DNA from 4 places in the Streptomyces sp. NPDC057565 genome. Region 4 is predicted to be linked to each of the others. Evidence: riboswitches for the same ligand, from Rfam matches in the RefSeq annotation. Region 4 holds a riboswitch; each other region holds the start of a gene.
What was found. A riboswitch is a leader RNA that binds a small molecule or an ion and turns the genes downstream of it on or off. The one in region 4 is predicted to bind cobalamin.
Positions count from the first base shown of each region.

Region 1: it holds a riboswitch for cobalamin, as region 4 does, so the genes downstream of both, ACFU8W_RS07460 (prenyltransferase/squalene oxidase repeat-containing protein) here and ACFU8W_RS43685 (ribonucleoside-diphosphate reductase subunit alpha) in region 4, are expected to answer to the same signal.
Region 2: it holds a riboswitch for cobalamin, as region 4 does, so the genes downstream of both, ACFU8W_RS01775 (CbtB-domain containing protein) here and ACFU8W_RS43685 (ribonucleoside-diphosphate reductase subunit alpha) in region 4, are expected to answer to the same signal.
Region 3: it holds a riboswitch for cobalamin, as region 4 does, so the genes downstream of both, ACFU8W_RS23190 (ABC transporter substrate-binding protein) here and ACFU8W_RS43685 (ribonucleoside-diphosphate reductase subunit alpha) in region 4, are expected to answer to the same signal.

Region 1 covers NZ_JBHVFU010000003.1:40,218-47,498, reverse strand. Annotated here, with positions in the region: gene ACFU8W_RS07480 (PHB depolymerase family esterase) at 1-667, shown strand, start outside; gene ACFU8W_RS07475 (ferredoxin) at 880-1,113, opposite strand; gene ACFU8W_RS07470 (aldehyde dehydrogenase) at 1,113-2,594, opposite strand; gene ACFU8W_RS07465 (MBL fold metallo-hydrolase) at 2,819-3,856, shown strand; cobalamin riboswitch at 3,888-4,022, shown strand; gene ACFU8W_RS07460 (prenyltransferase/squalene oxidase repeat-containing protein) at 4,130-5,392, shown strand; gene ACFU8W_RS07455 (SCO2322 family protein) at 5,389-6,075, shown strand; gene ACFU8W_RS07450 (energy-coupling factor transporter transmembrane component T) at 6,072-7,241, shown strand; gene ACFU8W_RS07445 (ABC transporter ATP-binding protein) at 7,241-7,281, shown strand, end outside.
Region 2 covers NZ_JBHVFU010000001.1:411,221-418,501, reverse strand. Annotated here, with positions in the region: gene ACFU8W_RS01800 (hypothetical protein) at 1-1,555, opposite strand, end outside; gene ACFU8W_RS01795 (pirin family protein) at 2,310-3,275, opposite strand; gene ACFU8W_RS01790 (tetratricopeptide repeat protein) at 3,441-3,797, shown strand; gene ACFU8W_RS01785 (GNAT family N-acetyltransferase) at 4,178-4,675, shown strand; gene ACFU8W_RS01780 (CbtA family protein) at 4,753-5,526, opposite strand; gene ACFU8W_RS01775 (CbtB-domain containing protein) at 5,555-5,773, opposite strand; adenosylcobalamin (AdoCbl) riboswitch at 5,776-5,926, opposite strand; gene ACFU8W_RS01770 (histidine phosphatase family protein) at 6,053-6,631, shown strand; gene ACFU8W_RS01765 (Asp23/Gls24 family envelope stress response protein) at 6,937-7,281, shown strand, end outside.
Region 3 covers NZ_JBHVFU010000012.1:197,915-205,195, forward strand. Annotated here, with positions in the region: gene ACFU8W_RS23170 (beta-ketoacyl-[acyl-carrier-protein] synthase family protein) at 1-509, shown strand, start outside; gene ACFU8W_RS23175 (acyl-CoA dehydrogenase) at 750-2,612, shown strand; gene ACFU8W_RS23180 (acyl carrier protein) at 2,898-3,158, shown strand; gene ACFU8W_RS23185 (beta-ketoacyl-[acyl-carrier-protein] synthase family protein) at 3,155-4,378, shown strand; cobalamin riboswitch at 4,454-4,642, shown strand; gene ACFU8W_RS23190 (ABC transporter substrate-binding protein) at 4,678-5,745, shown strand; gene ACFU8W_RS23195 (FecCD family ABC transporter permease) at 5,829-6,836, shown strand; gene ACFU8W_RS23200 (ABC transporter ATP-binding protein) at 6,833-7,281, shown strand, end outside.
Region 4 covers NZ_JBHVFU010000061.1:4,429-11,709, forward strand. Annotated here, with positions in the region: gene ACFU8W_RS43660 (extracellular solute-binding protein) at 1-772, opposite strand, end outside; gene ACFU8W_RS43665 (GntR family transcriptional regulator) at 1,078-1,842, shown strand; gene ACFU8W_RS43670 (DUF3311 domain-containing protein) at 2,044-2,298, shown strand; gene mctP (monocarboxylate uptake permease MctP) at 2,295-3,950, shown strand; gene ACFU8W_RS43680 (GNAT family N-acetyltransferase) at 4,073-4,573, shown strand; cobalamin riboswitch at 4,613-4,751, shown strand; gene ACFU8W_RS43685 (ribonucleoside-diphosphate reductase subunit alpha) at 4,895-7,281, shown strand, end outside.

The sequences.
Region 1 (7,281 bases), on a different contig from region 4:
CACCACCCGGAGCGTCTACAACGACGCCTCCGGGCGGCCGGCCGTGGAGACGTACTCCATCTCCGGCATGGGTCACGGCTTGGCCGTCTCCCCGGGCTCCGGAACCGATCAGTGCGGGAGGACCGCCGCGTACTTCCTGAGCTCGATCTGCTCGACCTACCACACGGGCGTCTTCTGGGGGCTGGACCAGGGCGCACCGGGCGGTGGTGGCGAGGACCCGCTGCCTGCGCCCTCCGGCCTGACGGTCACGGGTGTCACCGGGACCAGCGCCTCGCTGTCCTGGGGCGCCGTCGCGGGAGCCTCCTCGTACGCCGTCTACCGCGACGGCAGCAAGGTCGCCCAGCCCGCGTCGACGGCGTTCACCGACACGGGGCTGTCCGCCGGGACCGCGTACCGCTACACGGTGGCCGCGGTCGACACCTCGGGCGCGGTCGGCGGGGTCTCGTCCCAGGTGACGGCGACCACGACCTCGGGAGCGACCGGCGCCTGCTACACGGCGACGAATTACGCGCAGGTGGCGGCGGGCAGGGCGCACACGACCGGCGGTTACGTGTACGCCAACGGCTCGGAGCAGAACATGGGGCTGTACAACGTGTTCGTCACGCACACCCTGCGGGAGTCACCGGCGGGCTGGTTCGTCATCGCCGACACCGGCTGTACCGCCTGAGGGGCCGGGAGCTCCGCCGTGCAGCCCGGGGGCCCGTGCCGGGCTGCACCTCGCGCTTGTCGGCCAGTTGGTGACGGCGAACCAACCGGTGTAGCTACCGGCTCCATTGACATACCGATCGAAGTATCCGTTCGACAAACCGATGCAGTTGCCGCTGCCGTACGCGGTGACGGTCACCACGCACACCGATCCCGAACATCCTTGACCGGCCGTCAGTCCTCCGGCGGGAAGACCACCTCGCCCGAATCGGCCAGCGTCAGCGTGATCGCTTCGACGGGACATCCTTCCGCCGCCGCGAGCACCCGCTCGTTGGCATCGGTCTCCGGATCGCCCGGGTGGGACTGCCGGGCGGAGTCCAGCCGGAAGCCGTCCGGAGCGTGGTTCACGCACATCCCGGAGCCGATGCAGACGCTCCGGTCGACCTCCACATGCCAGCGGTCCCCCATCACCCCTCCTGCGGGCCGGGCTGCGCGGGCCGGTACCCGGCGGGCAGATGGATCATCTTGTGCTCGAAGTACTCGCCGTACCCCTCGGGTCCGAACTCCCGCCCCAGGCCGGAGTTCTTGTAGCCGCCGAACGGCCCGAGCATGTCGAGACTGAAGGTGTTCACGCTGTACGTGCCCGTCCTCACCCGGCGGGCGATGTCGATGCCGCGCTCGGTGTCAGCGGTCCAGACGCTGCCGCTGAGCCCGTACTCGGAGTCGTTGGCGATCTTCACCGCCTCCGCTTCGTCGCCGTACGGCAGCAGGCAGACGACCGGCCCGAAGATCTCCTCGCGGGCGATGCGCATGGAGTTGTCGACGGATCCGAAGAGGGTCGGCTCGACGTACCAGCCGCGCTCCCGGGAGGCCGGACGGCCGCCGCCCGTAAGGATCTTGGCGCCTTCCTCCTGGCCGATCCGGATGTAGTCGAGGGAGCGCTGCTGCTGGCGCCGCGCGACCAGGGGGCCGAGTTCGGTGGCGGGGTCGAGCGGGTCACCGACCTTCAGTGCACCCGCCGCGGCGGCGAACGCCTCGGCGGTCTCGTCGTAGCGGGAGTGCGGGACGAGGATGCGGGTCTGGGCGACGCACGCCTGGCCGTTGATCATCCAGGCGAACGGGACGATGCCGGCGACGGCCGTGTCCAGATCGGCGTCGGGAAGGATGACAGCGGCGGACTTGCCACCGAGCTCCAGGGTGACACCGGTGAGGTTCCGTGAGGCGACCTCCATGACCCGGCGGCCCGCCGCGACCGAGCCGGTGAACGACACCTTGTCGACGCCCGGATGGCCGACCAGGTACTCGCTCACCTCGCGGTCCGCCGGAAGGATCGACAGCACCCCTTCGGGGAGCCCGGCCTCGGCGGCGATCTCGGCCAGGATGTAGGCGTCCAGGGGCGATTCGGGCGAGACCTTGAGCACGGCGGAGCAGCCTGCCAGGAGCGCGGGCGCGAGCTTGGCGGCGGCGGTGAACTGCGGGACATTCCACGGCACGACGGCCGCGACCACCCCGACCGGCTCCCGGCGCACCAGCAGCGGCCCGAGGACGCCGTCGCGGCGCTCCTCGTACGGGAAGGTGCGGGCGACGGTGATCGCCGCGTCCCACACCATCATCGCGGCGAGCGCCTGCACCATCACACTGGAGCTGTACGGAGTTCCGTTCTCGGAGCTGATCACGCGGGCGATCTCCTCGTGCCGCACGGCGAACGCGTCCTTGATCCGCGTGATCACCTCGATCCGCTCGTTCAGGGACGCGCGCGGCCAGGGCCCTTCGTCGAAGGCCCGGCGGGCGGCGGCGACAGCCCGGTCCACATCCGCTTCACAGGCGTGCGGCACCCGACCGATGACCTGCTCGGTGTGGGGCGATATCACCTCGATGACGTCCCGGCCGAGCGGATCGACCAACTCCCCGCCGATGAACAGTTTTCCGTGTTCCACAAGCTCGGTCATGGCTGCTGCCTCCCGCGACCCGGCACGTACCGACTCCACACCTGATTTCATATCTGACTCCGTGTCAGAACTGATACCAGTTCCAGTTCCAGGAGTCCACGCCCCGGACGGGGGCGCTGCAACACCCCCGCACGGATGGTCGACTTGGGCTACTAATGGAACAAGTTCTCGTTACAGTAGGGGTGGCACAGCGCGGCCCGGCCGACGCGAGAGATGGGGAGCCCATGACACAGGTGACCGAGCACGGCGGCGGCGTGTGGTCCATCAAGGTCCCGATCCCGGACAACCCGCTCGGCCACACCCTGGTGCATGTCCTCGACACCGACCGCGGGCCGGTCCTCGTCGACACCGGCTGGGACGACCCCGACGCCTGGGACACCCTGGTCGCCGGAGTCGCCGCCGTCGGTGTGGACATCGCAGGCATCCACGGCGTGGTCATCACCCACCACCACCCCGACCACCACGGACTCTCCGGACAGGTCCGCGAGGCATCGGGGGCGTGGATCGCGATGCACGCCGCGGACACCGCGATCGTGCGCCGCACCCGCGAATCCGAACCGGGCACCTGGTTGAGCTACCTCGCGGCGAAGCTCGCCGCGGTCGGCGCACCGGAGGAGCACCTCGCCCCGTTGCGCGCCGCCCGCACGGGCGGCCGGATGCGCACGCTCCCCGGACTGCGCGCCGCCCTCCCGGACCGCGAGATCGTCCCCGGCGAGCTGCTCGACCTCGCGGGCCGGCGGCTCCGGGCGATCTGGACGCCGGGCCACACCCCCGGCCATGTCTGCCTGCACCTGGAGGAGGACCACCCGGCCGGTCTGCCCGGCCGCGGCCGTCTCTTCTCCGGTGACCATCTGCTGCCCGGCATCAGCCCCCACATCGGGCTGTACGAGGACCCGGACGATGCGACGGTCACCGACCCCCTGGGCGACTACCTGGACTCGCTGGAGCGCATCGGCCGGCTCGGGGTCGCCGAGGTGCTCCCCGCCCACCAGCACCCGTTCGCGGACGCGGCGGGGCGCGTAGGGGAACTCCTCGACCATCACGAGGAGCGGCTGACCGGACTGCTCGCCCTGCTCGCCACCCCGTTGACGCCATGGCAACTGGCCGAGCGGATGGAGTGGAACCGGCCCTGGGAGCAGATCCCGTACGGTTCGCGGAACATCGCCGTCTCCGAGGCGGAGGCTCATGTGCGCCGGCTGGTGAAGCTGGGGCGCGCGGAGGCGGTGCCGGGCAGCGGACCCGTGACGTACGTCGCTGTGTGAGGCAGCCCTCCGCCCGGAAGGGGCCGGCTACGCCCCGGTAGAATGTGCGAGTCGTCATCATGCCCGTTCAGGGGGAAGCCGGTGCGAATCCGGCACTGACCACGCAACCGTGAGCCGCTGACACAGCGGTGAGTCGGGCTGCCCTGTCCGCGGTCGTGACCGGCTCGCGTCACCGGAACCCCGGTGGCCGGCACCGTCGAGGAATACGGGGCCGGAGCCTGGTGCCTGAGTGTGCCTGTGCCCGGTTTCCCACCAGGAGAGGCTCAGCCCGCCATGACCGTACGCCGCAGCGCAGCAGCGCTCGCCGCCACCGCCACCGTGCTCTGTGCGGCCGCTGCCCCGGCCGCGGTCGCGGCACCGTCCCCCTCCCCCACCCCGTCCGTCGCGCTGCCCTCCGGGCTGTACGGAACCAAGGACCCGACGTACGACGGGGTCTGGCGGCAGTCGCTGGCCTTCCTCGCCCAGCGCGTCGAGGGGGTCGTGCCCGCGACGAAGTCGGTGGACTGGCTGATCGCCCAGCAGTGCGCGAGCGGCGCCTACGCCTCGTACCGCGCCGATGTCTCCAAGCCGTGCGACGCCAAGACCATGCTGGACACCAATGCGACCGCCGCCGCGGTGCAGGCGCTGGCGGAAATCGGCGGGCACGGCGACATCGTGAACAACGGCGTCCGCTGGCTGAAGTCCATCCAGAACGAGGACGGCGGCTGGGGCTACAACGCGGGTTCCCCCAGCGACGCCAACTCCACCTCGATCGTGATCGGCGCGCTGGCCCGGCAGGGCCAGCGGATCGGCGACATGACGAATCCGGGCGGCAAAACCCCGTACGACGCACTGCTCGCGCTCGCGATCCCGTGCGGCGGCAAGGACGGGGGCGCGTTCGCGTACCAGCCCGACAAGGCCGGGAAGCTCGCCGCGAACGCGGATGCCACCGCGGCCGCCGTGCTCGGCTCGATGGGCAAGGGGCTGGCCGCCGGGGACAACGCCACGGTCGAGGGCAAGCCGCCGGCCTGCCGGACGAGCGACGTCGTCAAGCCGGAGCAGGCTGCCCAGAACGGCGCCTTCCACCTCGCGGGCGCCCTCGCGAAGAACGGCAACCATCTGAACCTGCCGCCGATGCCGGGCTCCGACGACACCACCCCGCAGCCCGACTTCGGCAACACCGCGGACGCGGTCGTCGCCCTGGCCTCCGCGGGCCACAAGAACAAGGCGGCCGACGCGGTCGGCTGGCTGCAGAAGAACTCCAGGAGCTGGGCCGAGGAGAGCGGCCCGGCCGCCTATGCCCAGCTGGTCCTGGCCGCGCACGCGACCGGCGCCGACGCCCGCGACTTCGGTGGCGTCGACCTGATCCGGGAGCTGAACGCGAGCGGTCCCGCGCCCGCCGCCGTCATCACGCCCAGTGCGACCCCGGACGACTTCTCGGCCCAGGACGGCACCAGCGACGACGCCGGTCTCGGGGTGTGGTGGCTGGTCGGTATCGGTCTCGCCGCCGGTGCGGGCATCGGTTTCCTGATCAGCAGCCGCCGGAAGCAGCCGTGAACCGGGCGGGGAATCGTGCGGGGCATGCCTTCGGCGGACGGGTGGCCGTCGCGCTGCTGCTGGTGCTCGGCGCCGCTCTGACCGTGCTCGGCGCGGGCACCGCCCATGCGGCCGGCTACCGCTACTGGTCGTTCTGGGAGGGCAAGGGGTCCGGCTGGGCCTACGCCACCCAGGGACCCTCGCTCGTCCGGCCCGACGACGGGGCGGTGCAGGGCTTCCGGTTCTCCGTGAGCGAGGACTCCCAGGACTCGGCGAAGCCGCGCCGCAGCCCCGACTTCGCGACGGTCTGCGCGGACACCCCCGCCAAGGACGGCACCAAGCGCGTCGCGCTCGTCATCGACCCCGGCACGGCGGCGGACGCCCCGGCCGGGGAGACGCCGCCCGCGCTGCGCACCGCCTGTGCGCAGGTCGCCCCCGGGGCGAGTACCGCCGAGGCGCTCGCCTCGGTGGCCAAGCCGCTGCGCTACAGCAGCGACGCCCTGCTCTGCGCCATCTCCGGCTACCCCGCCTCGGGCTGCGGTGAGCAGGTCTCCGGCAGCGGGCACACGGCGTCCGCCTCTCCCTCGTCCTCCCACCCCGGGAACGGGCGCAGCGGTCCGTCCACCGGCGTGCTCGTCGGGCTCGGTGCCGTCCTGCTGCTCGGCATCGCCGCCGTCCTGCAGGCCCGCCGCCGGCGCGGATGACCGCCTCCCCCGGCGCGGTCCGGCTCAGCCATGCACTGCGGGCGCCCGCGGCGACCCGCAGCAATGCCCTGCCCGCCGGGGCCTGGTGGCTGTGGGCGCTCGGGCTGGCCACCGCCGCGTCGCGGACCAGCAATCCGCTGCTGCTCGGGCTGCTGGTGGGCGTGGCCGGATATGTCGTGGCGGCGCGCCGTACGGATGCGCCGTGGGCGCGTTCGTACGGGGCGTTCATCAAGATCGGACTGTTCGTCGTCGCCGTGCGGTTGCTGTTCTCCGTCGTCCTCGGCTCGCCGATCCCCGGTACGCACCTGGTGGTCACCCTCCCCGAAGTCCCGCTGCCCGACTGGGCGCAGGGTGTCAGGATCGGCGGCCGGGTCACCGCCGAGCAGCTGCTCTTCGCGCTGTACGACGGGGCGAAGCTGGCCGCACTGCTGATCTGCATCGGCGCGGCGAACTCGCTCGCCAACCCGGCCCGGCTGCTCAAGTCGCTGCCGGGTGCGCTGTACGAGGCGGGGGTCGCCGTCGTCGTCGCGATGACGTTCGCGCCGAACATGGTCGCCGATGTGGTGCGCCTGCGCACCGCACGCCGGCTGCGGGGCCGCCCGACCGGGGGCATCAGGGCCGTTCTGCAGATCGGACTGCCGGTGCTGGAGGGTGCGCTGGAGCGGTCGGTGGCCGTGGCGGCGTCGATGGACGCGCGCGGGTACGGGCGTACGGCGCAGGTCCCGCCCGCCGTCCGGCACACCACGAACGTCCTCACCCTCGGCGGTCTGCTGGGGGTCTGCGCCGGTACGTACGGCCTGCTGGCCTCGCAGGGTGCGGTCTACGGTCTGCCGCTGCTGCTCGCCGGGCTCGTCGCCGCGACGGCCGGACTGCGGCTCGGCGGCGCCCGCTCGGTCCGTACCCGCTACCGGCCCGACCGGTGGGGTGTGCGGGCCTGGCTGGTGGCGGGGTCGGGTGCGATGGTCGCGACGGCGATGATCCTGGCGGGCAGCGTCGACCCGGAGGCGCTGCACCCCGGGGTCGTACCCCTGGTCGCGCCGGTGTTCCCGCTGTGGCCCGCGGCGGCGGTGCTGATCGGGCTGCTGCCCGCGGTGGTGGCGCCCGCGCCGCCCCCGGTGGGTGGTCCGGCCGGGGCTCCCGTCGCGCACTCCGAGAAGGGGCAGTGATGATCCGGTTCGAGCAGGTCTCGGTGCAGTTCGAGGGCAT
Region 2 (7,281 bases), on a different contig from region 4:
CCGGGTGCAGGCCGTTCGGATGCAGCCGGTCGGTGCCGTCCATCGTCATGTCGGTGCCGGTCGCCCCGGCGTCGGTGGACAGGATCACCGCCTTCTTGTTGGAGATGTTGTCACCGTAGGAGTAGGAACCGCCGACGTAGACCATGTCCGGGTGCCCCTCGGGGGTGTGGACGACGATGTCGTACCAGCACGTCTGGGTGCAGAGGCCTGACCAGGCGTACCCGGGCTTGGTGGTATCGGAGGTGGCCAGATCGGAGAAGGCAGGGGTGCCGGTGGCCACGTCATCGCTGCGGAACAGCCGGGAGGCCGGCTGGGACATGTTGCCCTCGTAGACGTACATCCGGGTCTTGCCGTTCGGCAGCCGGGTCACGTCGAAGTTGGCACGGGTATAGGGGAGCGTCGCGTTGAGCGACGGCTTGATCTGCGTCCAGGTGGTGCCGCCGTCCGGCGACCGCCAGATGCCCCGCGACCATACGGACGCGTACACGATCTCCGGGTTGCCGGGGTCCAGTTCGACACCCTGGACACCTCGCGGCGAGCAGACGCCCTGGTTGGCGTACTCGGCCTGGCTGCCGGTGCAGTCCGCGACATCGGCCGACCCGTTGTGAACCAAGGCCCAGGTGGCTCCGCCATCGGTGGACTTGTACAGACCCCACTTGGCCGCGTCGGGCACCGGACGGGTGATCCCGGAGCAGCAGGTGCTCGAAATGCTGCGCATCGCGGTGGTGGTGCCGGCGTACATCGTCCGGGGGTCACCCGGCTTGACCGTGATCTGACTGATGCCCTTGCCGCCGAGTTCCGCCTTGCCCAGTGGTCCGGTCCAGGTGTCGCCACCGTTGGTGGACTTGTAGATGCCGACGCCGGCCACGCAACCCGAGGAGCAGGTGTTGGCCTCGCCGGTGCCGACGTAGATCGTGTTGCCGGTGGCGTCGTTGCGGTCGAGGCTCAGCGTGCCGACGGAGTTGATGCCCAGCGGTCCGCCGAGGTACTTCCAGCTCGGCTCGTCGGCGAGCGCGTTCTCGGTCCGCCAGACGCCACCACCGGCGGCCCCGATCCACAGCCTGCAGTGACCCGGCACGCAGGTGGGACTGATCGCCTCTGCGGTGGTACGGCCACCCGCGACGTACTCGTTGGGCAGATAGCCGTCCGCGTCGCGGTGCGGGGAGGACGGATAGACCGCTTCCTTGGGCCCCACCGTGACCCAAGTACCCTTCTTCCCCTTGCCGGTCGGGAACGGCCGGCCCTTGGCCGAGCCATAGGCGGCACGAGCGCCGTTCATCTGCTCCAAGGTGATGGTGTCACCGGGGTAGGCGCGATGGCGGAATGCGACCTGTCCGGCGGTTCCGGGGTTTTCCCCCTCGCCTTCCTCGCCCTCCTCGCCGCCTTCCTCCCACGGCTCACCAGGGGATGCCTCGTGCAGCTTGTCCAGATCCTTGCCGGTTTCGGCTCTCTCGACCCGTGGCGTGGTTCCTGACCAATAAGTTGCCACTACACCGGTCGAGAGAGCGAGTATCCCGGCCACAAGTACGGCGATCAACTGGCGGCGTCTGCTCATTGCGTGAATTCCTTTCTGTGTTCGCTGCGACCGGCGGAGCGGCAGGGCAGCTTCAGCACCGATCAAGGTGGGAGTGGCGCGCATCGGCGACCGAGACGACTGCCCGGCAACCGCCGAGCTCTCGCGTCGCGCTGCCCCGACACGAAGACACTCAGGCCGACTTGGAGGCGCGCCCCTTTTACAAGAGAGAGAGGCGAGCGCACCCGTCACCAGGCCGACCACCTGCGGTACGGCCGGTGCGCCCGCCTGCACCTCTGAGGGCGACCACAACAGCAGTTCCCACGGCGACCGCTGGGAGCGCCGGCCGCGGCGGCCAGAGCTGGACATACAGCACGAACATCGCAAACGCCATCCACGCCACCGTCATCACGTCGAACCAGCGCGACGCTTCGATCTTCGCTCCCGGTTCGCTCGGTCCAGAGACTAGGCAATACACGCGCCGGGTTCTGTCCATCGTTTGGTTGATCCGCGAGCCCGCTGCCGGATGGGACTCCGCAGCGGCGACGAGGAGTGGGACAGTCGGGGACGAGCTGTTCTGTGCTGTGGGCCTCGCACCCGAAGACGTGACAGAAGGGTCGGTCTTCGCCGGTAGGGGCGTCGGACCGGGGCCGGTTGTTACCTCCACGGTCGGCGCGATCCGTCCGTCGGCCGATCGGCGAGCTGAAGAGCGCATCAGCGCAGGCGTGAGCGCGGGCCGGTCCCGGAGGACCGGCCCGCGCGCCGTGTCGGAAGGTCGGGGATCAGGAGGACAGAGTCAGCGCACCCTCCCCCGCGGTTTCAGCGCCACGGGCGGGAGTTCGGGGGCGGGCAGTCGGTCGCCGTCGTAGCCCTTCACCTCGCCGAAGCGGGAACTGTTCATCCAGTCCTCCCGGGCCTTCGCAATGTCCTCGTGCGTCCGCCCGATGAAGTTCCACCACATGACGAGCTCCTCCTCGAAGGGCTCGCCCCCGAGGAGCATCAGCCCGGCGTCGGAGTCGGCGCGCAGCGGGAGTTCGGTGCGGCCGCAGCCGAGGTAGAGCATCGATCCGGGCAGCAGGGCCACGCCGTCGACCTCCGCCTCGCCGGACATGGACAGCACGGCGTACTCGAAGTCCGGATCGAGCGGCAGACGTGCCTGGGCGCCACGGGTCAGGGCGATGTCGGCGCCGACGATCGGGGTGTAGGCGGTGCCGGGGGAAGTGGCGCCGTCCAGCTCGCCGAGGATCACCGTGGCGGTGAGGCCGGGGGCGGTCACGGTCGGCAGGTCGGTGTGATGCTGGAAGTGCGGCTCGACGTGGCGGTGAGCGTCGGGCAGCGCAACCCAGAGCTGGGCGCCGTGCAGAAAGCGAGCGTGCGGCTTCGGGCTCTCCTCGGAGTGGCTGATCGCCCGGCCGGAGGTCATCAGTCCCAGTTCTCGCGGGCGGATCGTCTGCAGGCTCCCCAGGCTGTCGCGGTGAAGCACCTCGCCGTCGTGGAGCCAGCTGACCGTCTGCAGGCCCATGTGGGGGTGGGGCGGCACCTGCATCCCGGGTTCGTCGGCGATGTCGTCGGGGCCGTAGTGATCGACGAAGGCCCAGGCTCCGACCATCCGGCGGCCGAGATTGGGCAGCAGCCTGCGAACCTCGGTGGATTCGCCGAGCTGGACGTGACGCGGGTTGAGGAGTTCACGCACCGGGTCGGCGACGACAAAGCCCCGGCCGCCGCAGACGGAGAGTGCGGCCTGGCGATCGAGATTGCTCATGGCGCTCAACCTATTCCTGCGCAGGCGCGGGCGGTCGGTACCCACGCCAAAAGCTTGGTGGAATGTTCAACCATAATGAGGTGTTGTGCAAGCTGACAGCGGGCTGCGCGAACGATTGGACGCACGGCCCGACGGATCGCCGAAGGCCGCGACCGAGGAGGACAAGTGAACGACACCTATTACGAGTTCGGCACGGCAGCGGACCGCTGGGACCGCGCCCGGATGTTCTTCGAGGCCAAGGAGTACCTGACCGCGGCCCGGATCCTGGGCGGACTGGTCGAGGAAGCGCCGGAGCAGGTCGCGCCGCGGCTGCTGCTGGCCCGCGCCTACTACCACTCGGCGCGGCTCGGCAAGGCCGAGACGGAGCTGCGGGCGGTGCTGGAGCGCGACCCGGTGGAGCACTATGCGCGGCTGATGCTCGGCCGCACCCTGGAGCGGCAGGGCCGGCAGGAGGAGGCGACGCCTCACCTGAGGATGGCGGCGGCGATGTCCGGGGACTTCGGCGAGGACATAAGCAGCTGAGACGGCGGGGCTCCGGGACGGACACTGTCCGACGAGGGACGCCCGCCCTCATTCCCGGCCGCTGTGGGTGCAAGACGGTGGGCCCGGTCGGCGAACGCATGCCGACCGGGCCCACCGCTGCGGACGGACCGTGTCCACATGCGTCGGCCTGGGAGGTGGCGGCTGCGTCGACCGGGGCCCATGTCAGCGGAAGGCCGCCACGTGGTGCTCCGCCCAGTGCGCGAAGGTCAGGGCACTGCTACCCCCCTTCAGGCAGCAAAAATTCCGATAATTCCGGTGCGCCGAAGGTCGCCGCCGTGATAGTCCGACGGGTCATGGGAGATCTTGTGACACCTCGACTCGTACTCCACCCGTTGAGTCCCGCCGAGGCGGAAAACGTAGTGGCCCACCGTCCGGGGCCGGGTGCCCTATGGGCACCGGAGTACCCCACCGACGGCGACACGGCCGGGGCCAGGCATTTCTTGGAGCATTGCGCCGACTCCGGCAACCCCCAGCCGTTCGGCGCCTACGAGATCCGCCTCCGCCAGGACGGGCACGCCATAGGCGGAGTGGGCTTTCACGGCGCTCCGAACGCGGAGGGGCAGGTGACGATCGGCTACGGCCTGACCCCTGCGGCGCGCGGCAAGGGGTACGCCTCCGAGGCGCTGCGAGCGCTGCTGGAGTTCGCCCGCGACGAGGGCATCGCCGCCGTGAACGGCGATGCCGACCTCGACAACATCGCGTCCCAGCGCGTCATGGTGGCGGCAGGCATGCGTTTCGTCAGGGCGGACGACCGGGTCAAGTACTTCATCGTCGAATGGTCGGACACGCCGGAGGTGCCGGACACAACGGAGGTGACGTACGTGGTTGAAGCCACCGCCGCGACGGACGCCGTATAAGAGGAGCTCAGGGGCAGAACCCGCCGGGACGCTCCGGCGGGTTCTGCCGTCATACGGCCGACGAGTCGGCCGGCGCCTCAGCTCGCAGCGGCGCCCGCATGGGACGTGGTACCGCCCCCGGACGTCATCGCACCGGTCTTCGGCACGAGCAGTCGCTCGGTCAGATAGCCGAAGACCAGACCGAAAGTGGTCCACAGCGTGGCCTGAACGGCGAGAGTGGCGAGGCGGAACTCCCACAGCAGACTGGCCGGGAAGTCCTTTCCGACCTCATTGAACGAGGGCAGGAAGGCGTAGGCCAGCCCGATGACGAGCACATAGGCGGCGGACGCCGCAATGGACGCGTTCCAGTTGCCGAGGCGGGGAGCCAGCCGCTTGCCGAAGATGACGGCAGCGACGGCCAGCAGCACGCTGAGGGCGACCATCAGGAAGAACAGGGTGGTGCGTTGGCCGATCGTGTCGGGGTTTCCGACAGCCGGCGGATTGGCCGGGTACTTGAGGAATGGCACGACATACACGGTCAGCAGGGCACCGAACGCAATCAATGCGGCCGTGGCCCTCGGGCCGAACCTGCCGATGCGGCCGAGGGCGTAGCAGAAGACCAGCGCGGCGATGCCGCCGATAGCCACGCCGAAGACCAGGACACCGGTGGCGAGACCCGCGGTGGACTGCATGGTGCGGCTGACGAGCTCCTCGCCGCCGCCGTGGTCGTGGCTGTGAGCCTCTTCGAGGGCGATCGCCGCGTTCACCCGGGATTCACCGAGGAAGTAGGCGACCGCAAGAGCGAGCGCGCCCGCGGTAAGTCCGGCCAGCATGCCGCGGACGAGCAGGGCTCTGACGGATATGGAGTTCATGAGGGGTTCCCCTGAGGTGCGCAGCGTGTCAGTGGCAGGGGAAACCGAGCAGGTGGCGACCGTCGTGAACCCACTCGTGGACACCTTCGCCGGAAATGAGGGCGGTGGCACCCTGCTCGGCGCCGACGAAGTACAGGAGGACGAGCATGAGGATGCCGAAGAAGACCGCCCACGGGGCAATGGCCTTCAGCGAGATGGGGGTGATGGCGGGTGTTGCAACGCTTGCGGGGGCAGCAGTCTGTGCCATGGCAGAACCTCCTGAGGGAACACGCGTCCCGATCGTGGTGCCTGAAGACGACAGTGCCGGGTCTGACTTCCCGTACAGGTACGGGTTCACAGTGGCGCGACCGTGCCGGATTCTCACCGGACTTCCATCACACCGTCGTCATGTTCGTCGCGACCATACCGCCTGCGGGCACCCGCCGCCATGGCGCCATCCGCGGGGCCGGAAGACCCGGAGGCCATGGTGTGCTTACCCGAGAGTCCACAGTTCAGGGAGTTGACACCGGTGTTGACGGTACAGGTGATGTTGATCTCACCGGCGCTCAATGCGGCGCTGCGTGAAGCCCGTTTCGACGGCGACGCCCCGCTCGACGCGTCCGGTGTCCGGCGGGCGCGTGCGGCCGCGGACGCGGTGCCTGCCGCCGACCGCCGGGTGTGCGGCGCGGACGAGCGGTGCGCCGGGACCGCCGAGGCGCTGGGGCTGCGGTCCGAGCCCGAACCGTCCCTCCGTGGCTGGGACTTGGGGCGCTGGAGCGGGCGGCGGCTGGCTGAGGTGAGCGAGGCCGAGCCGGAGGCGGTGTCGGACTGGCTGTCCGGCCCTTCGGCGGCACCGCACGGCGGTGAGTCGCTGCTGGACCTGTGTGCGCGAGTAGGCGGCTGGCTGGACTCGTTGCATCGGGACGGCGCCGGTGACGGCCGCGTGATCGCCGTGGTCGAACCCGCAGTGGTGCGCGCTGCGATCGTGCATGCGCTGGGCCTTCCGCCGCAGGCGTTCTGGCGGTTGGACGTCGCCCCGTTGACGCTGACCGAGCTCAGCGGCCGGTCCGGCCGCTGGAACCTGCGCTGCGGGCGGTCCCTGAGCGCCGGAACCGTCGCCCCGTAACCCGGCGTCGTCCTTCACACCGCCGGACCGGCCCGCCCCGCCCGTGACGTCAGGTCACAGCATCTCTCCGGCGACCGGTCGGTCTGTTCGAGTCCGTCGACGGAGAGACCGAAGCGGGCGTGGAGACGGAGCCCAGGAAGGTGTGAGGACGAGAAGGGGCAGTCCGCCCACCCGCCCCTCCTCTCCGCGCGGGGCCCGTCCGTGGGTCCGCCCATACACCCGTACCGCTCGAGCGATGCGGACAAATGGTACGTAAAATGGCCAAGGCGTTCGAACCCACCTTCTCTTCGGAAGGGCGACCGACCATGACCGATCAAACACAGGTGAAGCGGCCCGAAACCACCCGCTCGCAATCAGAGGCCACGCACGAAGCGGGACCGCACGGTGGAAACCGCCGAACGGAACCCGGGTCGCGGGGCCGAACCACGATCGCCGACGGTGTGGTGGCGAAGATCGCCGGACTGGCGGCCCGGGGTGTGCCCGGAGTCCAGGGCATGGGAGGGGGATTCGCCCGCGGCATGGGGGCCGTGCGGGAGCGGGTGCCCGGAGCGGGAGGTCAATCCGTCACCAGCGGTGTCAAGGTCGAGGTCGGCGAGGTCCAGACGGCGGTCGACCTGTCGATCATCGTCGAATACGGATACCCGATCGTC
Region 3 (7,281 bases), on a different contig from region 4:
TGGAGCGGACCGCTGACGCGTGCGCCCGCGGCGGACACCCGCGGGCACTGCTGACCGGCGTGGGTTCCAGTACGGATGCCCACCACCCCACTGCCCCGACACCCGACGGGCGCGGTGCGCAGTGGGCGGTGGAGGCGGCGCTGCGCGAGGCGGGCTGGGCGCCCCGCGAGGTCGACCACATCAACGCGCACGGCACGTCCACTCCGTTGAACGACGCGATGGAGACCGCGCTCATCTCCCGGCTCTTCCCGCACCGGCCCTCGGTCACCGCCCCGAAGGGCGTGGTCGGACACACCCTCGCTGCCTCCGGGGCGATCGAGGCGGTGGCGACCGTACTGACCCTGGAGCAGGGCATCGTGCCGCCGATCGCCAACCTGGATGCGCTGCCGGTCGGGTTCGCGCTCGACTGCGTGACCAAGGAGCCGCGCCGGCAGTCCGTCGAGCGCGCCGTCAGCCACTCCTTCGGCTTCGGCGGACACAACGTCGCTCTCGCCTTCCAGCGCGTCTGACCGGTCTAGTGCTGCGACCGGAAAGGTTTGCCGGGAAGCTCGCGGCGTCCGGTGCGGTGCATCGCAAGGCGGAGGATCGCCCCCGTACTGGACGTACTCGGGTGATGCGACAACGCGGCGAGGTGCCGTGCCGGGCGTCGCGAGCCGGTGAACCTTTCCGGTCGCAGCACTAGGCGCCCGCAGGTCCCGGTGGGAGCAGCGAGAGTGTGTCCTTGCCGCTCCTGCGTCGTTCTCCAGTTCATGACCGCAACGATCGACGGCACCACCAGGCACACCCTTGCTGACGTGTTGAGGGGCGTCATCTTCGGCGGCAACTTCCTTCAGGAGCACGGCTCCTGGCGGCGGCTGATCTCAACGGAACCGTTCCGCCGCCCGGTCGGCGGCGGTCCCGACGAGCGTCTCGCCCTGACGTACGAACGACTGAGGATCCTCAACAGCGCGCTCGACAGCGCAGCCGGGCCCGCTGCCGACCCACGCGCCCTCGCCGCCCTGCACGAGTGGCTCGGCCCGGTCGATCCGGCGCTCACCACCGTTGCGGGCATCCACTACAACCTCTTCCTCGGCAGCCTCCTCGACCACGCCGGCGAGAGCCGCCGCGACCTGTCGGACTTCCTCCGGTTGCGACGCATCGGCACCTTCCTCTGTACGGAGGTGGCGCACGGAAATGACGCGGCGGCCGTCGAGACCACGGCGACGTACGACCGCGTACGCGACGGGTTCGTGCTGCACACCCCGCACTCCGGGGCACAGAAGTTCATGCCCAACACCAGCCCGGCCGGCGGCCCCAAGTCAGGACTGGTCGCGGCGCGCCTGCTCGCCGACGGGGCCGACCACGGGGTCTTTCTCTTCCTGGTGCCGCTCACCGACGACACGGACGCTCTCCCGGGGGTACGCGTCCGCAGGCTTCCGGCGCGCCTGGGCAGCCCCGTCGACCACTGTCTGACCTCCTTCGACCGGGTCTTCGTGGGGCGTGACGCACTGCTCGGCGGTGAGCACGGACGGATCGGCGACGACGGGGAGTTCAGCAGCGTCCTGCCCAACCGCAGGCGTCGCTTCCTCACCTCGATCGCACGCGTCACGGTCGGCAGGATTTCCATGAGTGCCTGTGCGGTCGGCTCCGCGCGCGCGACGCTCGCCGTCGCCGTGCGCTACGGAGGCCATCGGCACATCTCCGGGCCACGTGCGACGGAACGGGTGCGGGTGATCGCCCACCGCAGCCATCACGGCCCGCTCGCCGAGGCCATGGCCACGGTGTTCGCGATGAGCCTGCTGCATCGCAGGGCCCTCGACCGCTGGGAGGAGCAGCTCGAGGCCGGCACGGAGACGGGACGGGCCGAGGCGGAGCGGCTGGTCGCCGTCGCGAAGGGGTGGATCACCTGGCAGGCCCGTGCCGTTGTCATCGAATGCCGCGAACGGTGCGGAGCGCAGGCGCTGTTGGAGAACAACGGCATGACCGAGCTGATCACCGGCGCGGAGGCGGTGATCACCGCCGAGGGCGACAACCTGGCCATCCACGCCAAGGCCGCCGCGGAAATGCTCTTCGCCGCCTCACCGGCCGCGGACGGTGGCACCTCGGGCCGAGCCACCGGAGAGCTCACGGACCCCCGGTTCCTGGGGTGGCTGCATGCGCAGGTGGAGGTCATCTGGTTCGCCCGCGCCAGGGAGCGGATGCGCAGCGCACCGCACGGTGATCCGCTGGCGCGGTGGAACGCGGCGTCCGGGTCCGCCCTGCGGGGCGTCGAGGCGCACGCCCGCCGACAGGCGGCCGAGGCGTACGCGGAGGCGGTCGCGGAACTGCCCGAAGGCCCTGGCCGCGAGAGGCTGGCCGAGCTGGAGCGGCTGTTCGCCCTTCAGTGGGTGGCCCGCAACAGTGGCGATCTGCTCGCCGCCGGCCATCTGACGACTGATCAGGTCAATGCCCTGCCGGACGCCGTCGAGCAGCTCATCGCCGCCGTCGCCGGGCATCTGCCCACCCTGATCGAGTCCTTCGCGCTGCCGGACGAGGTGCTCGCGGACTGGCCCATCGCGGGCGCCGACTACGTCGATGCGTACGACGATCCGGAGGCGTCCTGGCACACCACCGGGGCGCAGGGGGAGCGTTGAAGGCTTCGGGCGAGCGAACCGCCGGGCAGCCGTGCCGGGTACGGGAGGCGGCGGGGCCCTCGGAGTCCGGGCCGTTCTGCCGGCGTACCGGGGGCACCGCATCCGTCCTTTCCCGGTGCTGTACGAAGCCGCGGATGATCGTTGGCGAATCGGTTCGCCGCAAGGCGTAACCGGCAGATCGGGAGTCAGTTACATCGGCGTCGGGACCGTGCGTTCCGCCGTCCCGGGCATCGGCAGAACCTGCATGACGTGCGCGACCTGTACGACCTAGCGAAGAGGAAGATCATGAGCGCGATTCACCCCAAGATCACCGACGTTCTCACGAACACCTTCAAGGTGCCCGCCGCCGAGATCCTTCCGGGTTCCACGATGGACAGCCTGGAGATGGACTCCCTCGCCGTCGCCGAGTTCGCCGTCATCATCAAGGAGACGCTGGGGGTCGAGGCCGACTCCGACAAGCTCTACAAGGACGCCACCCTCGCCGACATCACGACGTTCATCGATGCTGCGATGAGCGGCGATCCCGCGATGAGCGACGCCCGATGAACAGGCCTGCCGTCGCCGTCACCGGTCTGGGGATGATTACCCCGGTCGGCAACGACACCGACACCACCTGGGAAGGGGTGTGCGCGGGGGTCTCACCGGCCCGCACCGTCCCCGAGCTCGAAGGCTGCGCGATCGACTTCGCCTGCACGGTCTCCGGCATCGATCTGGACGAGGCGGTCGGCGGCCGTGCGGCCTTCCGGATGGGGAGGTACGTCAAGTTCGCCGTCCTCGCCGCGCGGGAAGCGGTCGCGGACGCCGGACTGGACCCGGCCGACTGGGACGGCAGCCGGGTCGCCGTGGTCGTCGGCACCAGCAGCGGAGGCTCCGCGGGCCTGACCGAACAGGCCGTCGCCCTCGACCGGCGCGGACCGGGGGCCACTTCACCGGCGGGGATCCTCCTCGCCATTCCGAACATGCCCGCTGCGGAGATCGCCATCCGGATGGGGGCGACCGGTCCCAGCCTGGCGCCGTGCACCGCCTGTTCGTCCGGGGTCACCGCCCTCTCCGTCGCCCGGGACCTGCTGGTCACCGGGCAGTGCGACCTCGCGATCGCCGGAGCCACCGAGTCGATCGTCTTCCCGGTCGCCATGACCGGATTCGCCCGGTCCGGTGCCGCCGCGACGAGGGACGGCGACCTGGCCCGCCTCTGCCGGCCGTTCGCGGCCGACCGCGCCGGTCTCGTCATGGGCGAGGGTGCCGCCGTCATGGTGCTGGAACGGGCGGACGACGCACGGGCCCGGGCAGCGGTCCCGCGGGCGCTGCTCGCCGGGACGGGCGCCACCACCGACGCCCACCATCCCACCAGTCCGCATCCGTCCGGCGCCGTCGCCCGGGCCGCGGTCGAGGCCGCGCTGCGCGACGCGGACTGGGAGGCCGAGGACGTCGAACACGTCAACGCGCACGGCACGTCGACACCGCTGGGCGACGCCACCGAAGCCGCTCTCATCAGCCGGGCCTACCCGCACCGGCCACCCGTCACCGCCCCCAAGGGGGTACTGGGCCACTGCATGGGGGCTGCCGGAGCCATCGAGGCGGGGCTGACGATCCTCACGCTGCAGCGCGGCGTCGTACCGCCGATCGCCAACCTGGACGCCCCGGCGCCCGAGTTCGACATCGACTGCGTCACCGAACAGCCTCGCCACCGGCCCGTCCGACGCGCCGTGAGCCACTCCTTCGGGTTCGGCGGCCACAATGCCGTGGTCGCCCTCCAGCGCCCGTAGGCATGGGGGAGCGGGCCGGGACGGCCGGGGCGCCTGCGGCCCCACCACACCGCCGACCAGCCGCGCGGGGCAGCGTGATAGCTTGCCGAAGCCAGTCAAACTCCACGTAGGGGTCAGGGAATCCGGTGCGAATCCGGAGCTGACGCGCAGCGGTGAGGGGGACGGGCGGGGCCACGGCCACTGGGACGTCCACGGATGTCCTGGGAAGGCGTCCCGTCCGAAGGAACCCGAGTCCGAAGACCTGCTGGCACCTGCCGCCCGGTACCGGGCGGCAGCACTCCGTACACCGGGCTCCGCGCATGGGCCCTGAGACGCAGAGGGACTCCGTGCCGTCCATAGCCAGCCCTGTCCGCGCCGCCGCCCTGCTCTCGGCGGCACTTCTCCTGCTGACCGCGTGCGGCGGAGGGACCGACGACTCTGCAGCCAAGTCAGCCGGTGGCGAAGGCTATCCGGTGACGCTCAGGAACTGCGGCCGCACCGTCACCGTCGCAGCCGCACCGCACCACGCCGTCTCCGTCGACCAGGGATCGACGGAGATCCTGCTCTCCCTCGGCCTCGCCGATCGGCTGGCGGCCACAGCCACCTGGACCGACCCGGTGATGAAGGGACTGGAGAAGGCCAACGCGAAGGTGCCACGCCTCTCGGAGAACCGGCCGTCGTCGGAGAAGGTCCTCGACCAGGAACCCGACTTCGTCAGCGCCTCGTTCGAATCGACCCTCGCCAAGGGCGGCGTCGCCCCCCGAGAGCAGTTCGAGGAGCTCGGTGTCCCCACCTACGTGTCGCCCGCCGACTGCACCGGCAAGGACAACAGCGGCGGCGGCGACGGAGCGCGTACCGAAGCACTGACCATGGACAGCGTCTACGGCGAAGTGCGCGATCTGGCGGCGGTGTTCGGCGTCCAGCAGCGCGGAGACGAGCTCGTCGCCCGGCTGCGGGAGCGGGTGAAGAAGGCCACCGACGGCATCGACGCGTCCGACGCCACCCTCCTCTACTGGTTCTCCGACTCCAAGGCCCCGTACCTGGCGGGCTGCTGCGGCGCACCCGGCGTCATCACCAGGGAGCTCGGAGCGAAGAACGTCTTCGACGACACCCATGAGGAATGGCCGCAGATCAGCTGGGAGACCGTCGCCGACCGCAACCCCGACGTCCTGGTCATCGGCGATCTGACGCGCAAGGCACAGACCGCCGAGAGCGCCGCGAAGAAGATCGAGTTCCTGGAGTCCAATCCCGCGACGAAGAACATGGACGCCGTCAAGCACAAGCGGTACGTGCTCCTCAGCGGCCAGGCCATGAACCCGTCCATCCGGACGGTCGAAGGCCTGGAACAGGTCGCCGCCGGGCTGCGGACGTTCGGGCTCGCCGGGTGACGGACACCGAACGGGGCGCAGCGGTACGTACGGAGCAGGCACCCGGAACCGATACGCACCACAGGGCCGGTGGCGCGCGGGGGCTGCGCGACGGTGTGCTGTGGGCCGCGGGCGTCGCCCTGCTCGGGTTGTCCGTTGCCGTCGCCGTCACCATCGGCCCCGCCCGGATCTCCGTCGCCGACGTCTGGTCCGCGGTGGCCGCCCATCTCGGGGTGGGCGACTCGCGGCTCACCCCGATCCGGGACGGCATCATCTGGAACCTGCGCATGCCCCGTACTGTGCTCGCCGCCGTGTGCGGCGCCGGGCTCGCGGTGTGCGGCACGGTCATGCAGTCCCTGCTCCGCAACCCGCTCGCCGACCCGTTCGTCCTCGGCGTCTCCTCCGGGGCGTCGACGGGCGCGGTCGTGGTCGTCGTACTCGGGGTGGGCGGGGGAGCGGTGTCGATCTCGACCGGGGCATTCATCGGGGCGCTCTGCTCGTTCGCCCTGGTGCTGCTGCTCAGCCACACCCTCGGCGGTACGACGGACCGGGTCGTCCTCTCCGGCGTCGCGGCCATGCAGCTGTTCTCCGCACTGACCTCCTTCGTGGTGATGACCTCGGCCGACGCCGAGCAGACCCGAGGTGTGCTGTTCTGGTTGCTCGGCTCGCTCAGCGGGGTCGGCTGGAGCGATGTGTGGGTCTGCTTCAGCGTGCTCGTCGTGACCCTGCTGATCTGTCTGGGCCACGCCCGTACGCTCGACGCCTTCGCCTTCGGCCAGGACGCGGCCGCCGCACTGGGAGTCAACGTCGGCCGCACCCGGATCGTGCTGCTCTGCACGACCGCGCTGCTGACCGCCGCGCTCGTCAGCTCGGCGGGCGCCATCGGCTTCGTCGGACTGGTGCTGCCCCATGCCGCCCGGGCGCTCACCGGCTCCGGGCACCGGCGGCTGCTACCGGTCACCGCGCTGGCCGGGGCGGTGTTCCTGGTCTGGGTCGACACGCTCGCCCGGACCGTCCTCGACCCGCAGGAGGTGCCGGTGGGCGTCGTCACCGCCCTCATCGGCGTACCCGCGTTCGTTCTGGTCCTGTACCGCACCCGGAGGACCACATGACATCCAACGGCACCGCCGCAGGTCTGCGCGCCCAGCGGGTCTCCCGGGAGGCGGGCGGCCGTCTCGTCCTCGACGGGGTCTGCCTCGTCCCCCCGCCCGGCGCGACCGTCGGACTCCTCGGCCCCAACGGGTCGGGCAAGTCCACGCTGCTGCGGGTGCTCGCGGGGGTCCTCGTGCCGGCGGCGGGCGTGGTGACGCTCGACGGCGAACCGCTCGCCGCGCTCGGCCGGCGCACCGTCGCGCAGCGGGTCGCCGTGGTCGACCAGCACGCCGACACCCAGGTCGAACTGCGCGTCCGGGACGTCGTCGGGCTGGGCCGCATTCCGCACCGCCGCGCCTGGTCGGCGCCCAGCCGCGCGGACGACGAAGCGGTACGCGAGGCGCTGGAACGCACCGGACTCGCCGAACGCAGCGAACAGTCCTGGCACACGCTCTCCGGGGGCGA
Region 4 (7,281 bases):
GCGGGGTGGCCTCGTCCTTGTCCTTGGGGGCCTTGGAGTAGGACTGGTACTTCTTGTAGAGCTCCATGGCCGCGGCGACCTTGGGGTCGGAGAGGTTGGAGACGTACTTGTCGCCTTCCTTCTTCACGAGGTCCGCGCCCTGGCCGATGGTCAGGCCGTCGAAGAAGTACCAGTTCTGGCCGGGCATGTAGATCGGCTCGGCCTTGCCCTTCTTCTTGATGGCGTCGAGGTCCTTGAAGAACTCGTCGCGCGTCTTCGGGGTGTCCGTGATGCCGGCGTCGGCCCAGACCTTCTTGTTGTAGATGACGACGCGGTTGGCGAAGTACCACGGCGCGGCGTACTGCTTGCCGTCGAAGACCGAGGACTTGTTGAGCGCGTCGACCCAGTCGCCGCCGATCTCCTGCTTGAGGTCACTCAGGTCGGCGAGGCCCCCGGTGGCCGCGTAGGCCGGGGTCTGGGTGTTGCCGACCTCGATGACGTCCGGCGGGGTCGACTCGGAGAGAGCCGTCGTGATCTTCTGCTGAATGCCGTCCCACTTCTGGGTCTGGAACTTCAGCGTGGCGCCGGTCTTCTTCTTGAAGGCGGCGGTGAGGTCCTTGGTCCAGCCGGGAGGCGTGGAGCCGTCCATGGCCCAGACGGTCAGCGTCTGGCCCTTGTAGCTGTCGGGCCCGGTCTTCTTGCTGCTGCTGTCGGTCTTGTCGTCCGAGCCACAGGCAGTGGCACCGGCCAAGAGAGCCACCACACCAATGGCCGCGATGAGTCCGCGCTTCACGACACCCTCCTCAGGGATGCAAGAGAATTCCCCCCACCACCCGAGATCGCCGTCCGTCGCACAATTGCATGCGACGGGTACTGCCCGTGGGGCTGGGACCTGGTCTTTAATGGTTTAGACCAGTACCCGGAGCTTGGCCTAGACCTTTAGGGGTGTCAAGGGTGTATAAGAAGTGCACTCGCGTCCGTTATAGGACCGACACCTGAGGGAGGGCGACGAGCCGTGACCGGACCGTGCCACCATGTGAGCCGCGACAGACGGAGGAGCAGGTGACGGCAGCAACGCAGCAGTCGGGAAGGCGGGCCATGAGTGCCGAGGGCGGCAGTACGGAGAACGAGACGGGCGCGGGCACGCGCACCGCGCGGGTCCCGAAGTACTACCGGCTGAAGCGCCACCTCCTCGACATGACGGACACCATGCCGCCAGGCACCCCGGTGCCACCGGAGCGGACCCTGGCCGCCGAGTTCGACACCTCGCGCACGACCGTGCGCCAGGCGCTCCAGGAGCTGGTCGTCGAGGGTCGGCTGGAGCGCATCCAGGGCAAGGGCACGTTCGTGGCCAAGCCGAAGGTCTCCCAGGCCCTGCAGCTCACCTCGTACACCGAGGACATGCGCGCCCAGGGCCTGGAACCGACATCTCAACTACTGGACATCGGATATGTCACGGCCGACGACACCCTCGCCGGGCTGCTCGACATCACCACCGGCGGCCGGGTGCTGCGGATCGAGCGGCTCCGCCTGGCCAGCGGTGAACCGATGGCCATCGAGACCACGCACCTTTCGGCCAAACGTTTTCCCGCGTTGCGTCGTTCACTGGTGAAGTACACCTCGCTCTACACGGCACTGGCCGAGGTGTACGACGTACGGCTCGCCGAGGCCGAGGAGACGATCGAGACCTCGCTCGCCACCCCGCGCGAAGCCGGTCTGCTCGGTACGGACGTGGGCCTGCCGATGCTCATGCTGTCCCGTCACTCCCTGGACGGACAGGGTGAACCGGTCGAGTGGGTGCGGTCGGTGTACCGCGGCGACCGTTACAAGTTCGTGGCGCGTCTGAAGCGGCCGACCGACTGAGGCCGCGGACCGGCTCCTGACCGAACAAACTGTTCATCCACGAACAGGGCATCAGGAGTCGGTCCTCGGGCAGGCCCCCCTGGCGGCTTCGTGACACCGTTGCCGGACCGCAATGCGGACAGGGGGTGACTGTGGCCGGAACTCTCCCCTAGATTGCCTGCGCATTACAACAGGTGATCAGCGAGGGGACGGAGTCGCCGCATGACTGAAGAAACAGACGCGAAACCACCGACAGTCACACCTGCGAGAGTGGTCATCGCCCTCTGCCTCGTCGCCCCGTTCGTGGCGATGCTCTGGGTGGGTTCGTACGCGAAGGTGGACCCCACCTTCATCGGCATCCCGTTCTTTTACTGGTACCAGATGGTCTGGGTGCTGATCTCCACGGCGCTCACGATGGTCGCGTACAAGCTCTGGCAGCGTGACCAGCGCGCCCGCAAGGGGGGTGCGTCGGCATGAAGGACGGCGTGAACGGCGTCGCGCTCGGCGTCTTCATCTTCTTCTTCCTGGCCGTCACGGTCATGGGCTTCATGGCCGCGCGCTGGCGCAAGGCCGACAACGAGGCCACTCTCGACGAATGGGGCCTGGGCGGCAGGTCGTTCGGCACCTGGGTCACCTGGTTCCTGCTCGGCGGCGACCTGTACACCGCGTACACCTTCGTCGCCGTACCCGCCGCGATCTACGCAGCGGGAGCGGCCGGCTTCTTCGCGGTCCCGTACACCATCCTCGTGTACCCGCTGATCTTCACCTTCCTGCCGCGGCTGTGGTCGGTGTCGCACAAGCACGGGTACGTCACCACCTCGGACTTCGTCCGCGGGCGCTTCGGATCGAAGGGTCTGTCGCTGGCGGTCGCCGTCACCGGCATCCTCGCCACGATGCCGTACATCGCGCTCCAGCTCGTCGGCATCCAGGCGGTGCTGGACGTGATGGGCGTCGGCGGCGGCGAGAACACCAACTGGTTCGTCAAGGACCTGCCGTTGCTGATCGCGTTCGCGGTGCTCGCCGCGTACACGTACTCCTCCGGGCTGCGTGCCCCCGCGCTGATCGCCTTCGTCAAGGACGGGCTGATCTACCTGGTCATCGCGGTGGCAATCATCTACATCCCGATCAAGCTGGGCGGCTTCGACGACATCTTCGCCAAGGCGGGCGACGCGTTCTCGCAGACCAACCCCGCGACCGGCAAACCGCGCGGCGCCCTCGCACCGGCCGAACCGGGCCAATGGGGCTACGCGACCCTGGCACTGGGGTCGGCGCTCGCCCTCTTCATGTACCCGCACTCGATCACGGCGACGCTCTCCAGCCGCAGCCGTGAGGTGATCCGGCGGAACACCACGATCCTGCCGCTGTACTCGCTGATGCTGGGCCTGCTGGCGTTGCTCGGCTTCATGGCGATCGCGGCCGGAGTCAAGGTGGAGAACGGACAGTTGGCGATCCCGCAGCTGTTCGAGAACATGTTCCCCGACTGGTTCGCCGGTGTGGCGTTCGCCGCGATCGGCATCGGCGCGCTGGTGCCCGCCGCGATCATGTCGATCGCCGCGGCGAACCTCTTCACCCGGAACATCTACAAGGACTTCCTGAAGCCCGACGCGACCCCGGCCCAGGAGACGAAGGTCTCCAAGCTGGTGTCGCTGCTGGTGAAGGTGGGTGCGCTCGTCTTCGTCCTCACCATGGACAAGACGGTCGCGATCAACTTCCAGCTGCTCGGCGGGATCTGGATCCTGCAGACGTTCCCGGCGCTGGTCGGCGGCCTGTTCACCCGGTGGTTCCACCGCTGGGCGCTGCTCGCGGGCTGGGCGGTCGGCATGGTGTACGGCACGCTCGCCGCGTACGGAGTGGCGAGCCCGACCCAGGCGCACTTCGGCGGATCCTCGAAGGAGATCCCGGGGATCGGCGAGATCGGCTACATCGGTCTGACGGCGTTCGTGCTGAACGCCGTGGTGACCGTGGTGCTGACGTTCGTCCTGAACGCGGTGAAGGCCCCGGCGGGCGTCGACGAGACCTCCCCGGCGGACTACACGGCGGACGCGGGCGACCCGGGCGTCCGGGTGGAACTCCCGTCGGCCCGGCCCGAGTCGAGCCCGTCACCCGACGCGAGCCCGTCCGCCGGCTAGTGCCGGGACCGGCGATGCCTGCCCCATGAGGAGCGTCGTCCGGTGCGTGCGATCGCAAGGCGGCCGGACGGGCTGCACCCAGCCCGTCCGGCGCCGTCCCACCCGTACGGCACACTCCCGGCATGGACCTTTCGATCCGCCCGATCGCCCCGACGGAACACACCGCCCTCGGGGAGATCACCGCCCACGCCTACCTCGACGACGGCCTGCTCGACTTCGGCGCCGACGACCCGTATCTCGAAACGCTCCGGGACGTGCCCCGTCGCGTCGCCGAGGCCGACGTGCTCGTCGCCGTCGGTGCCGACGGCACGCTCCTCGGCGGAGTCACCTACGCACCGCCCGGCAATCCGTGGGCCGACATCGCCGGCCCCGACGAGGCCGAGTTCCGGATGCTCGCGGTCGCACGGAAGGCACGCGGCCACGGGGCGGGCGAGGCGCTCGTGCGCGCCTGTATCGACCGGGCACGGGCCACGGAGGGCGTCACGCGGCTCGTCCTGTCCACCCAGCCGACCATGCTCGGCGCCCACCGGATCTACCATCGACTCGGCTTCGTACGCACGCCGGAACGGGACTGGGATCCCGTCGAAGGCCTCTCTCTGCTCACCTACAGCCTGAGTCTCTGAACCGATGTGACACAACATGTGGGGGCTGCCTCAACGGGCGGCCCCCACATGTATGCTCGTGCTCGCTGTCGCCGCAGGGAAATCCGGTGCGAATCCGGAACTGTCCCGCAACGGTGTATTCGGTGCCCTTTTGCGCACCCTGAAAGTCCGAGGACCTGCCGACAGCGCGTCCGGCTCGACCGATCCGGACGCCCAGACGTCCGGGCCTCGCGGATGGGCCGGTGGACGCCGCACGCAGGGCTGCCCTCCTTCTCCGGGCATGCCTCCGCGCGGCTGCCCCGCTCCCCCGCCGGCCCCGAGCCGAGCGAGGGAGAGCACCACGTGACCATCGCGCCAGCCGATCCGGCTTCAGTCGCCGAGTCCGCGGGAACCACGAACGACGGACCCGGGACCGCACTGCTGCGGACCCTGACCGACCTCACTGCCGATCTGCCCGACACCGACCCCGGCCGCGTCGCCGGCGCCGCGCTGCGCGGCCGCAACGCCGCGTCGGACGAGGCGGAGTTGCGCGCGCTGGCCACCGAGGCCGCCGCGGGTCTGATCGCCGAGGACCCCGCGTACTCCCGGCTCGCCGCCCGCCTCCTGACCCGCACCATCGCGGACGAGGCGGCCGGTCAGGGCGCGCTGTCGTTCTCCGCCTCGGTCGCCGTCGGCCACCGCGAGGGTCTGATCGCGGACCGCACGGCCGCTTTCGTGGCACTCCACGCGGCCCGGCTCGACGCGCTGGTCGACCAGTCCCTCGCCGACGGCGCCGACGACCGGTTCGGCTACTTCGGGCTGCGGACGCTGCACAGCCGCTATCTGCTGCGCCACCCGCTCACCCGCCAGGTCATCGAGACGCCGCAGCACTTCATGCTGCGCGTCGCCGCCGGTCTCGCCGAGGACGAGTCGGTACGCGCACTGGACGAGGTCGCCTCGCTGTACGGCCTGATGAGCCGCCTCGACTACCTCCCCTCCTCCCCCACACTCTTCAACTCCGGCACCCGACACCCGCAGATGTCCTCCTGCTATCTGCTGGACTCGCCGCTGGACGAGCTCGACTCGATCTACGACCGCTACCACCAGGTGGCGCGGCTCTCCAAGCACGCGGGCGGCATCGGTCTGTCGTACTCCCGGATCCGCGCCCGCGGCTCGCTGATCCGCGGCACCAATGGGCACTCCAACGGCATCGTGCCGTTCCTGAAGACGCTCGACGCCTCGGTCGCCGCAGTGAACCAGGGTGGTCGCCGCAAGGGCGCCGCCGCCGTCTACCTGGAGACGTGGCACGCGGACATCGAGGAATTCCTGGAGCTGCGCGACAACACGGGCGAGGACCAGCGGCGTACGCACAACCTCAACCTGGCGCACTGGATCCCGGACGAGTTCATGCGCCGGGTCGACGCGGACGGCGACTGGTCGCTGTTCTCCCCCGCCGACGTGCCGGAACTGGTCGACCTGTGGGGCGACGAGTTCGACGCCGCGTACCGGGCCGCCGAGGCCAAGGGCCTGGCCCGCAAGTCGATGCCCGCGCGTGAGCTGTACGGCCGGATGATGCGGACGCTCGCGCAGACCGGTCAGGGCTGGATGACGTTCAAGGACGCCTCCAACCGGACGGCCAATCAGACGGCCGAGCCGGGTCGCGTCGTCCACTCGTCGAACCTGTGCACCGAGATCCTCGAAGTCACCGACGACGGCGAGACCGCCGTCTGCAACCTCGGTTCGGTCAACCTCGGTTCGTTCGTGACCGACGGCGACATCGACTGGGAGCGGCTGGACGCCACCGTCCGTACCGCCGTGACGTTCCTCGACCGGGTCGTCGACATCAACTTCTACCCGACCGAGCAGGCCGGCCGCTCCAACGCCCGCTGGCGTCCGGTGGGGCTGGGCGCGATGGGGCTCCAGGACGTCTTCTTCCGGCTGCGGCTGCCGTTCGACTCCCCCGAGGCCCGCGCGCTCTCCACGAAGATCTCCGAGCGGATCATGCTCGCCGCGTACGAGGCGTCCTGCGACCTCGCCGAGCGTTCCGGTCCGCTGCCCGCCTGGTCCGAGACGCGCGCCGCCCGCGGCGTGCTGCACCCCGACCACTACGACACCGAGCTGAGCTGGCCGAAGCGCTGGGAAGCGCTGCGCGCCCGGATCGCACGGACCGGCATGCGCAACTCGCTGCTGCTCGCCATCGCTCCGACCGCCACGATCGCCTCGATCGCCGGGGTGTACGAGTGCATCGAGCCGCAGGTCTCCAACCTCTTCAAGCGCGAAACCCTCAGCGGTGAGTTCCTCCAGGTCAACGCCTATCTGGTGAACGAGCTGAAGCAGTTGGGCGTGTGGGACGCGCGGACCCGCGAGGCGCTGCGCGAGGCGAGCGGCTCGGTGCAGGGCTTCGCCTGGATCCCGGAGGACGTACGGGCGCTGTACCGCACGGCGTGGGAGATCCCTCAGCGCGGTCTGATCGACATGGCGGCGGCGCGTACGCCGTTCCTGGACCAGAGCCAGTCGCTGAACCTGTTCCTGGAGACGCCGACGATCGGCAAGCTCTCCTCGATGTACGCCTACGCCTGGAAGCAGGGGTTGAAGACGACGTACTACCTGCGCTCACGTCCGGCCACCCGGATCGCGCGGGCGGCGTCGGGCCAGGCCACGGTCGCCGCTGCCCTTCCCGTCCAGCAGGCTTCGGCTCCCGACGCGGACGCGATCGCCTGTTCCCTCGAAAACCCCGAGTCCTGCGAGGC